DNA from 3 places in the Micromonospora sp. CA-269861 genome. Region 1 is predicted to be linked to each of the others. Evidence: riboswitches for the same ligand, from Rfam matches in the RefSeq annotation. Region 1 holds a riboswitch; each other region holds the start of a gene.
The links. Region 1 has a riboswitch for cobalamin ahead of ACQP0U_RS12895 (ribonucleoside-diphosphate reductase subunit alpha). Riboswitches for the same ligand answer to the same signal wherever they lie in the genome.

Region 1 (2,238 bases):
TCGGCCTCCCGGTACGCGGCGTCGAACCGCTCCCCCCAGAGGTCGGGCAGCTCGGGCACCTCGTGCGGGTCGAACAGCGACCACAGCTCGTCGGCCTCGACCCGGCGCATGAACTCGTCCGGGATCCAGTTGGCCAGGTTGAGGTTGTGGGTACGCCGGGCGTCTTCGCCGGTGTTGTCCCGCAGTTGCAGGAACTCCTCGATGTCCGGGTGCCACGGCTCCAGGTAGACGCAGGCCGCGCCCTTGCGCCGGCCGCCCTGGTTGACCGCGGCGACGCTCGCGTCCAGCGTGCGCAGCCACGGCACGATCCCGTTCGACTGCCCGTTGGTGCCCCGGATCAGCGCTCCCCGGGAGCGGACCCGGGAGTACGCGATGCCGATGCCACCGGCGAACTTGGACAGGTTGGCGACCTGGGCGTACCGCACGTAGATCGAGTCCAACTCGTCGAGCGGGGAGTCGACCAGGTAGCAGGAGGACATCTGGGTGTGCCGGGTTCCGGAGTTGAACAAGGTCGGTGAGCTGGGCAGGTAGGCCAGGCTGGACATCAGCCGGTAGAAGTCGACAGCCTCGTCCGCCGTCCGGGACAGGCCACAGGCCACCCGCAGCAGCCAGTACTGCGGGGTCTCCAGCACCAGTCGGCTGGTGGGGTGGCGCAGCAGGTAGCGGTCGTACACCGTACGCAGGCCGAAGTACTCGAACCTGCGGTCGCCGTTCGGGTCGACGGCCTGGTCGAGCGTCCTGGCGTGCGCGGCGACGAACACGGCGGTGTCGTCACCGATCAGGCCCTCGGCGTGGCCGACCCGGATCGCCGCGCTGAACGAGGTGATGCCCTGTCGACGCACCTCCTTGTCGACGTAGCCGGCCAGCAGCCGCGCGGCGAGGCGGGAGTACTGCGGCTCCTCACCGATCATCTCGGCCGCGGTCTGGATGGACAGCCGGTCCAGTTCGGCGGTCGTCGCGCCGTCGTAGAGGCCGCTGATGGTGCGGGTGGCCACCCGCATCGGGTCGACGTCGGTCAGGTCGTCGGCCCACCGCTCGACCGCCCGGACGATCTTGTTCACGTCCACGGGCTCGGTGGCGCCGTCGCGCTTGCGGACCTGCATCGGCGTCCGCCGCACTGTCGCGTCGCCGCTGACCGGGACTACCTCGGTGACTGTCACCACTCGCTCCTCGGAGTTCGAGACCTGGTGGCCCCGGACGCGAGGAGACAGACACCGGCGGACGCCACGCCAGCCCGGCGTGGGTCAGGTGGCGTCAGCCGTCCCACGCGGCCTCGGACCGCCGCCCACCCGGGTGCGGGTACGCGGCGCGCTGGCAGGTCTTCGGACTCGCGGGCACGACCGGGCTCGCCGGTCTCCTACTGGCCGTCGCTTCCCAGGCCGATTGGTGGCCCAGTGCTGATGACGGCTGTCGTTCCCACTCACCGCTGCGGGACAGTCCCGGATTTCCACCGGGTTCCCTGTTGCCTCGACCGCGCCGGATGAGCGGCCGAACCAGCTGCGCTCGACACCATATATAGGGACGCGGCCGTTGTCACACCCCACATGTCGGTCCCGGGCGTGTCGTCGGCCGGCTCGGTGATCACCATCACCAACGCGGTGGACCACGTCACGCCCACCGACGCCGGGCAACGGAGGCGGGCCCGCCGCGCAGGTGTCGACAATCGACAAAGATTTGATGTATCGAGGCAAGGGGGTCGCAGACCGCAGCCATGCGCGGTCGTCAATGCTTCGCGGCGAGGTCGAACGTCCAACCTCCGAGCCCTGATGCCGCCGCCACTCTCACCCACCAAACAGCACGATGGGCGGCAAGCCGGATCGGCGCGACTCGGGAAACATCATATGTCTAGGGGCCTGGGAGTGATCGACATCGTTGACGTGCCGGAGCAGCCCTCCGTATACTCCCAGTGATCATCTGATCTTTAGCCTAGCCGGGCGAGGAGCGCATGCCGCAGATCACTGCCGTCACCGTCGAAGACGTACGCTTCCCCACCTCCCTGACCGCTGACGGGTCAGACGCCATGAACAAGGACGGCGACTACTCGGCGGCCTACGTCATCCTGCACACCGACGGCGTCGACGGCGTCGGCGCGCCACTCGCGGGGCACGGCCTGACCTTCACCATCGGCCGAGGCAACGACATCGTCGCGGCGGCAGCGGTCCACCAGGCACAGCGCCTCGTCGGCCTGGACGTGGCGACGATGGCAGCGGACATGGGCGCGGTCTACCGCCTCCTCAC
Region 2 (2,238 bases), 1.4 Mb from region 1:
AGCGACCGGATCGTCGACCTGGCCGGCGCCCGGCTGGAGAGCCGCCGTCGGAGTGGGCCACTCGCTCTCGAGCGGTATACCTCTGAGGCATAAATATTCCTCAGAGGTATACCGCTCACCACGGAAGGTGCCCGGCCGACCCGGGCCTCGCTCAGCGGCCGTCGAGCACGGAGGCGATCTTGGCTGGGGCGTTCAGGGGTGCCAGCTGATCCGTGCCCAGTCCGTAGCGCTGGGCGAGGTACGCCGGGTCCTGCCAGGTGACGACCGACCCGGGCTGGCCGTCGTCCCGCACCATCAGTCGCAACGGCAGGTCGATCGCGATCTCGGGATGGGCCTGCATGAGTGGAGTGCCCGCCTGCGGATTGCCGAAGATGATCACCTGGGTGTCGGGCATGCTCAGCCCGGCCTTGCGAACGGCCGCGGCATGGTCGACCACCGCCGCCACCGCGGCGCCCATGCGTTCGGCTTCGGCCCGCAGCGCGGAGACCGTCTCTCCGACGTCCCGTGCGCTCCGCCTGGTCACCAATCCGTCGTTCACGGCCGACCCCCGCTCACCGTGTCGCTGGGCGAATCCCACCTCATCCTGCCCGCACCAGGGGGCGGTCCGGGGATGTTCGCCGCAACCGCCACCCGCCTCAGGCCGTGGACTCCTCGGCACCGTCGAGCAGCGCCCGCCGCAGGGCCAACCGGTGCTCCCGGCGGATCTCCGCCTCCCGGTAGCGACGCCGGTCCCCATCCGTCTCCGGCAACAGCGGCGGAACCGTACGCGGCTGTCCGTCGTCGTCGATGGCGACCATGACCAGGTGGGCGGTGGCCACGTCGGTGGGCGGCACCGCCCTGTCCCACCGGTCCGCGGTGACCTTCACGGCCACCTCCATCGAGCTGCGGCCCGCCCAGGTGATCCGCGCGTCGACGTGGACGACGTCACCGACCCGCACCGCGCGCAGGAAGGCGGTCTCGTCGATGGCGGCGGTGACGGCCGGCCCGTCCGAGTGCCGGGCGGCGACCACCCCGGCGACGGAGTCGATGAGGTTGAGGATCCGGCCGCCGTGCACCGTACCCATCAGGTTCGTGTGGTGCTGATCCATGATCTGCGACAGGGTCAGGTGCGACGCCGACGGTGGTCGGCCGGTGATCGTCATGATGTCGTGCACAGCGGTAGTCCGTCCCTCGGGAAACCACACCGCCGGAACGCGGACACACGCTGAGGAGCACCCACCGCGCACACCGCGCGGCACGTCACCCGCTCAGCCCACCCGCGAGGCCGACGGCAGCGCACACGGTTGTGTACGCGGCGCCGGCAGGTCTTCGGACTCGCGGGCCCGACCGGCCGCACGCCGATCTCCTACTGGCCGTCGCTTCCCAGGCCGGTGGCCCAGTGCTGATGACGGCTGTCGTTCCCACTCACCGCTGCGGGGCAGTCCCGGATTTCCACCGGGTTCCCTCTTACGACGCCCAGTCAGCCACGACCAGGCGAACCAACGCCACGCGGAGCATAGCTGGCCAGGGACGACGTTCACTCAGCGCGGCAGGCGACCCCGAGGGGTGCTCGGCTTTTGCCATCCGAGGAAAAAGTCCAGCGCCTCTTGAAAAAAGTCTCACTACGGCGAGGATATTCAGATGCATCGTCTCCCCCAGACTCCGGTGCGGGTGCTCTCGAGCCTCCTCGCGCTCCTCCTCGCCTCGGCGGTCGCTCTGCTCGCGTCCGCCCAACCCGCCGGAGCCCACGGGACCCTGGCGATGTCCACGCCGGCGGGGGGCGCCACGGTGAGCGAGCCGTTGACGTCGGTGCAGCTGTACTTCACCGAGAAGGCCGCCTCCAACGCGTTCTTCACGATCACCGCCCCGGGCGGCATCCGGGTCGACAACGGCTGGTCGTACGGGGAGCCGAAGCCGCTGGACAAGCCGGTGCGGGAGTACTTCCTGGTCAACGGCCAGTTCGAGCCACGGGAGTACACGACCGGGTTTCCCGCGACGGTGGCGGTGACGCACCTGCCGGCCAAGGGCGAGTACTCGGTGAGTTACCTGTCGGTCGCCTCGGACGGCGACCCCGTACGCGGCACCCTGACCTTCCGCTACAACGGGCGGGTGACGGCAGCGCCGCAGGGGTGGAGTCCGCCGACGACCCAGCCAGACCCGGCCCTGTTGGCCACCGCCGAGCAACACGGGTCCTCCGGGCAGGTCTCGGCAGTGCCGACAGTCGCGGCCGAGACGGCGGTCCCGCCGTCCGCGGCAGCG
Region 3 (2,238 bases), 710 kb from region 1:
AGGCCGACCGCGTTACCGACCCGGGAGTGCTTGGTGGGGTACGAGCTGAGCACCACGGCGACCCGCTTGTCGGCGTGCGGGACGTAGCGCAGCCGGGCGTGGCGCACCGCGATCCCGGCGACCCGGGCGGCCCGCTCCGGGTCGGCGGCGTAGACCGAGAGCCCGTCGGCGTCGATCTGCTTGAACGAGAACGGCACGGAGACGATCCGGCCGTCGAACTCGGGGATGGCCACCTGCATGGCGGCGTCCAACGGGGACAGCCCGGCGTCACTGTCGGCCCACTGCGCGCGGGTGCTGGTGAGGCAGAGCGCCTGGATGACCGGCACGTCCAGGGCGGCCAGGGCGCCGACGTCCCAGGCGTCCTCGTCGCCGCCGCCGGAGGCGTCCGCGGCGACCGCACCGCCGGCCGCGAGCACCGTGACCAGCAGCGCGTCACAGCGGGCGAAGAGCCCGAGTGGGCCGGTGCCCGCGGTCAGCCCGCGCAGCGAGCCGCAGAAGATCGGCAGCGGGTTGCCGCCGGCCCTGTGGACCGCGTCCGCGAGCACGTCGACGAAACCGGTGTTGCCGGCGAGGGCGTGCGCCCGGTAGAAGACGATCCCCACGGTGGGCCGGTCCGGGTCGGCGGGGTGTTCGCCGTGCACGCCGTACGCCGGGGTGGGCGCGGGCGGGGTGAACCCCTCACCGGTGAGCAGCACCGTGTCGGACAGGAACCGGGCCAACTGCCCCAGGTTGTCCGGACCGCCCTCGACCAGGTAGGCCAGCGCCTGGGTGACGACCCCGGACGGCACCGTGGAGATGGCCATCAGCTCCGCGTCGGGTAGCGCCTCACCGCCGAGCACGACCGTCGGCACTCCGGTGGCGAGCACCGCGGCGAGGCCGTCCGGCCACGCCTGCCGACCGCCGAGCAGGCGTACGACGACGAGGGCAACCCCGTCGAGGAGAGCGGGCACCTCCTCGACTGTGACTCGCGCGGGGTTGGCCAACAGGTAGTCGGCGCCGCTGGCGCGGGCGGCCAGCAGGTCGGTGTCGGCGGTGGACAGCAGCAGAATGCGCACGGCAGGCTCCGGAAAGTGACGCCCTGGGGCCCAGAGGGGGCGACCGGGACGATGCGGGTGGGTACGGCGTCAGCCGGTACGACGGCCCGGGTGAACGGCGCGCCGACGCGGGGCGTCGGGGCCGGTCAGCGTCGGGGCGGTCGGCTCAGCGGTGCCGGTGGCCGGTGCCCTGGAGCGCAATACGACGATAGTCGTCGATGAATGAGACGCCGTGCGTCATCGGGTCCTCCTCGGGTGTCCACGCCCTGGGGTACGTCCCGACGGCCGAAGTATCCTGGCTTCCGGATCGACGCTCTCCCCCGGCCTTCCAACCGCAGACACACGGCCGTGACTCACGAGGGGGGATCGCTCCCCGGTGACAGTGGCGGGACCGCGTCGGAATTGCACCGACTTCCTTCACTGCCGTCAGGCCGCGAATGCTGCCACACCGCCGCGTCGCCGGTCAACGCGGACCCCGGCGTCGCACGCCCACGCCCACCACATTGACCTGGGAAAATATCGGCGTGCGGGGTTGTCTCTGGCCGCTACGGCGGGCTGTTGAGCTCGTTGGTCGGCGAAGTGGCCTCCTGGCGGGCAGTGTCTGTGCGACGCCCTTTGGAGCTGATGTCGTAGACGATTCAGCACCGATCCGGTCAGCCCTGGGGTTCCTCGTGCCCAGAACGGCGCGGCCGGCGCGTCAGCGACAGCCAGCCGAGGAAACGCGTGTGCAGCACAGCAACGTCGGGGCGACCGCCGAGACTGTACAAGTCGTGGATGGCCTCGTTCATGCAGGACGTCAGGTAGAGAGCCAGCGCCAGCGAGTGGCCGTAGAACTCGGCGACGAGATCGAGTTGCGCGCGGGAGCACGGCCACGCGGCGGCGCAGTTGCGGCACAACCAGGCAGGGCGCATGGGTGGGTGCGGACGGGACCGGAGACTCACACCACGACCCTGCTCACCGCGACCGCCGCCATCCATCCCAGTGGGTGATTCCTCAACGGATAAGTTTTCTTCCGCCCTCCGGATGTCCTTTCGGCGCGGCCATCCGACGACTGGATAGGCTGGCCTTCACCCTCGAGCAGGAAGGGAGCCATCCGTGAGCGTCCGGACAACTGCCGCGCTCACCATCTCCGACCTGCTGTGGAGCAGCGCTGACATGCTCGATGCTTTAGCGGCTCGCGACGTCGCTCAGGTGTTCCGCCTCG

Region 2: it holds a riboswitch for cobalamin, as region 1 does, so the genes downstream of both, ACQP0U_RS19370 (acyl-CoA thioesterase) here and ACQP0U_RS12895 (ribonucleoside-diphosphate reductase subunit alpha) in region 1, are expected to answer to the same signal.
Region 3: it holds a riboswitch for cobalamin, as region 1 does, so the genes downstream of both, cobN (cobaltochelatase subunit CobN) here and ACQP0U_RS12895 (ribonucleoside-diphosphate reductase subunit alpha) in region 1, are expected to answer to the same signal.

What each region holds. Positions count from the first base shown of each region.
Region 1 covers NZ_CP192014.1:2,813,781-2,816,018, reverse strand. Annotated here, with positions in the region: gene ACQP0U_RS12895 (ribonucleoside-diphosphate reductase subunit alpha) at 1-1,103, opposite strand, end outside; cobalamin riboswitch at 1,297-1,513, opposite strand; gene ACQP0U_RS12890 (enolase C-terminal domain-like protein) at 1,946-2,238, shown strand, end outside.
Region 2 covers NZ_CP192014.1:4,222,623-4,224,860, forward strand. Annotated here, with positions in the region: gene ACQP0U_RS19360 (ABC transporter ATP-binding protein) at 1-93, shown strand, start outside; gene ACQP0U_RS19365 (DUF302 domain-containing protein) at 152-523, opposite strand; gene ACQP0U_RS19370 (acyl-CoA thioesterase) at 636-1,142, opposite strand; cobalamin riboswitch at 1,283-1,498, opposite strand; gene ACQP0U_RS19375 (copper resistance CopC family protein) at 1,621-2,238, shown strand, end outside.
Region 3 covers NZ_CP192014.1:3,527,073-3,529,310, forward strand. Annotated here, with positions in the region: gene cobN (cobaltochelatase subunit CobN) at 1-1,055, opposite strand, end outside; cobalamin riboswitch at 1,301-1,477, opposite strand; gene ACQP0U_RS16405 (hypothetical protein) at 1,688-1,945, opposite strand; gene ACQP0U_RS16410 (DUF5919 domain-containing protein) at 2,130-2,238, shown strand, end outside.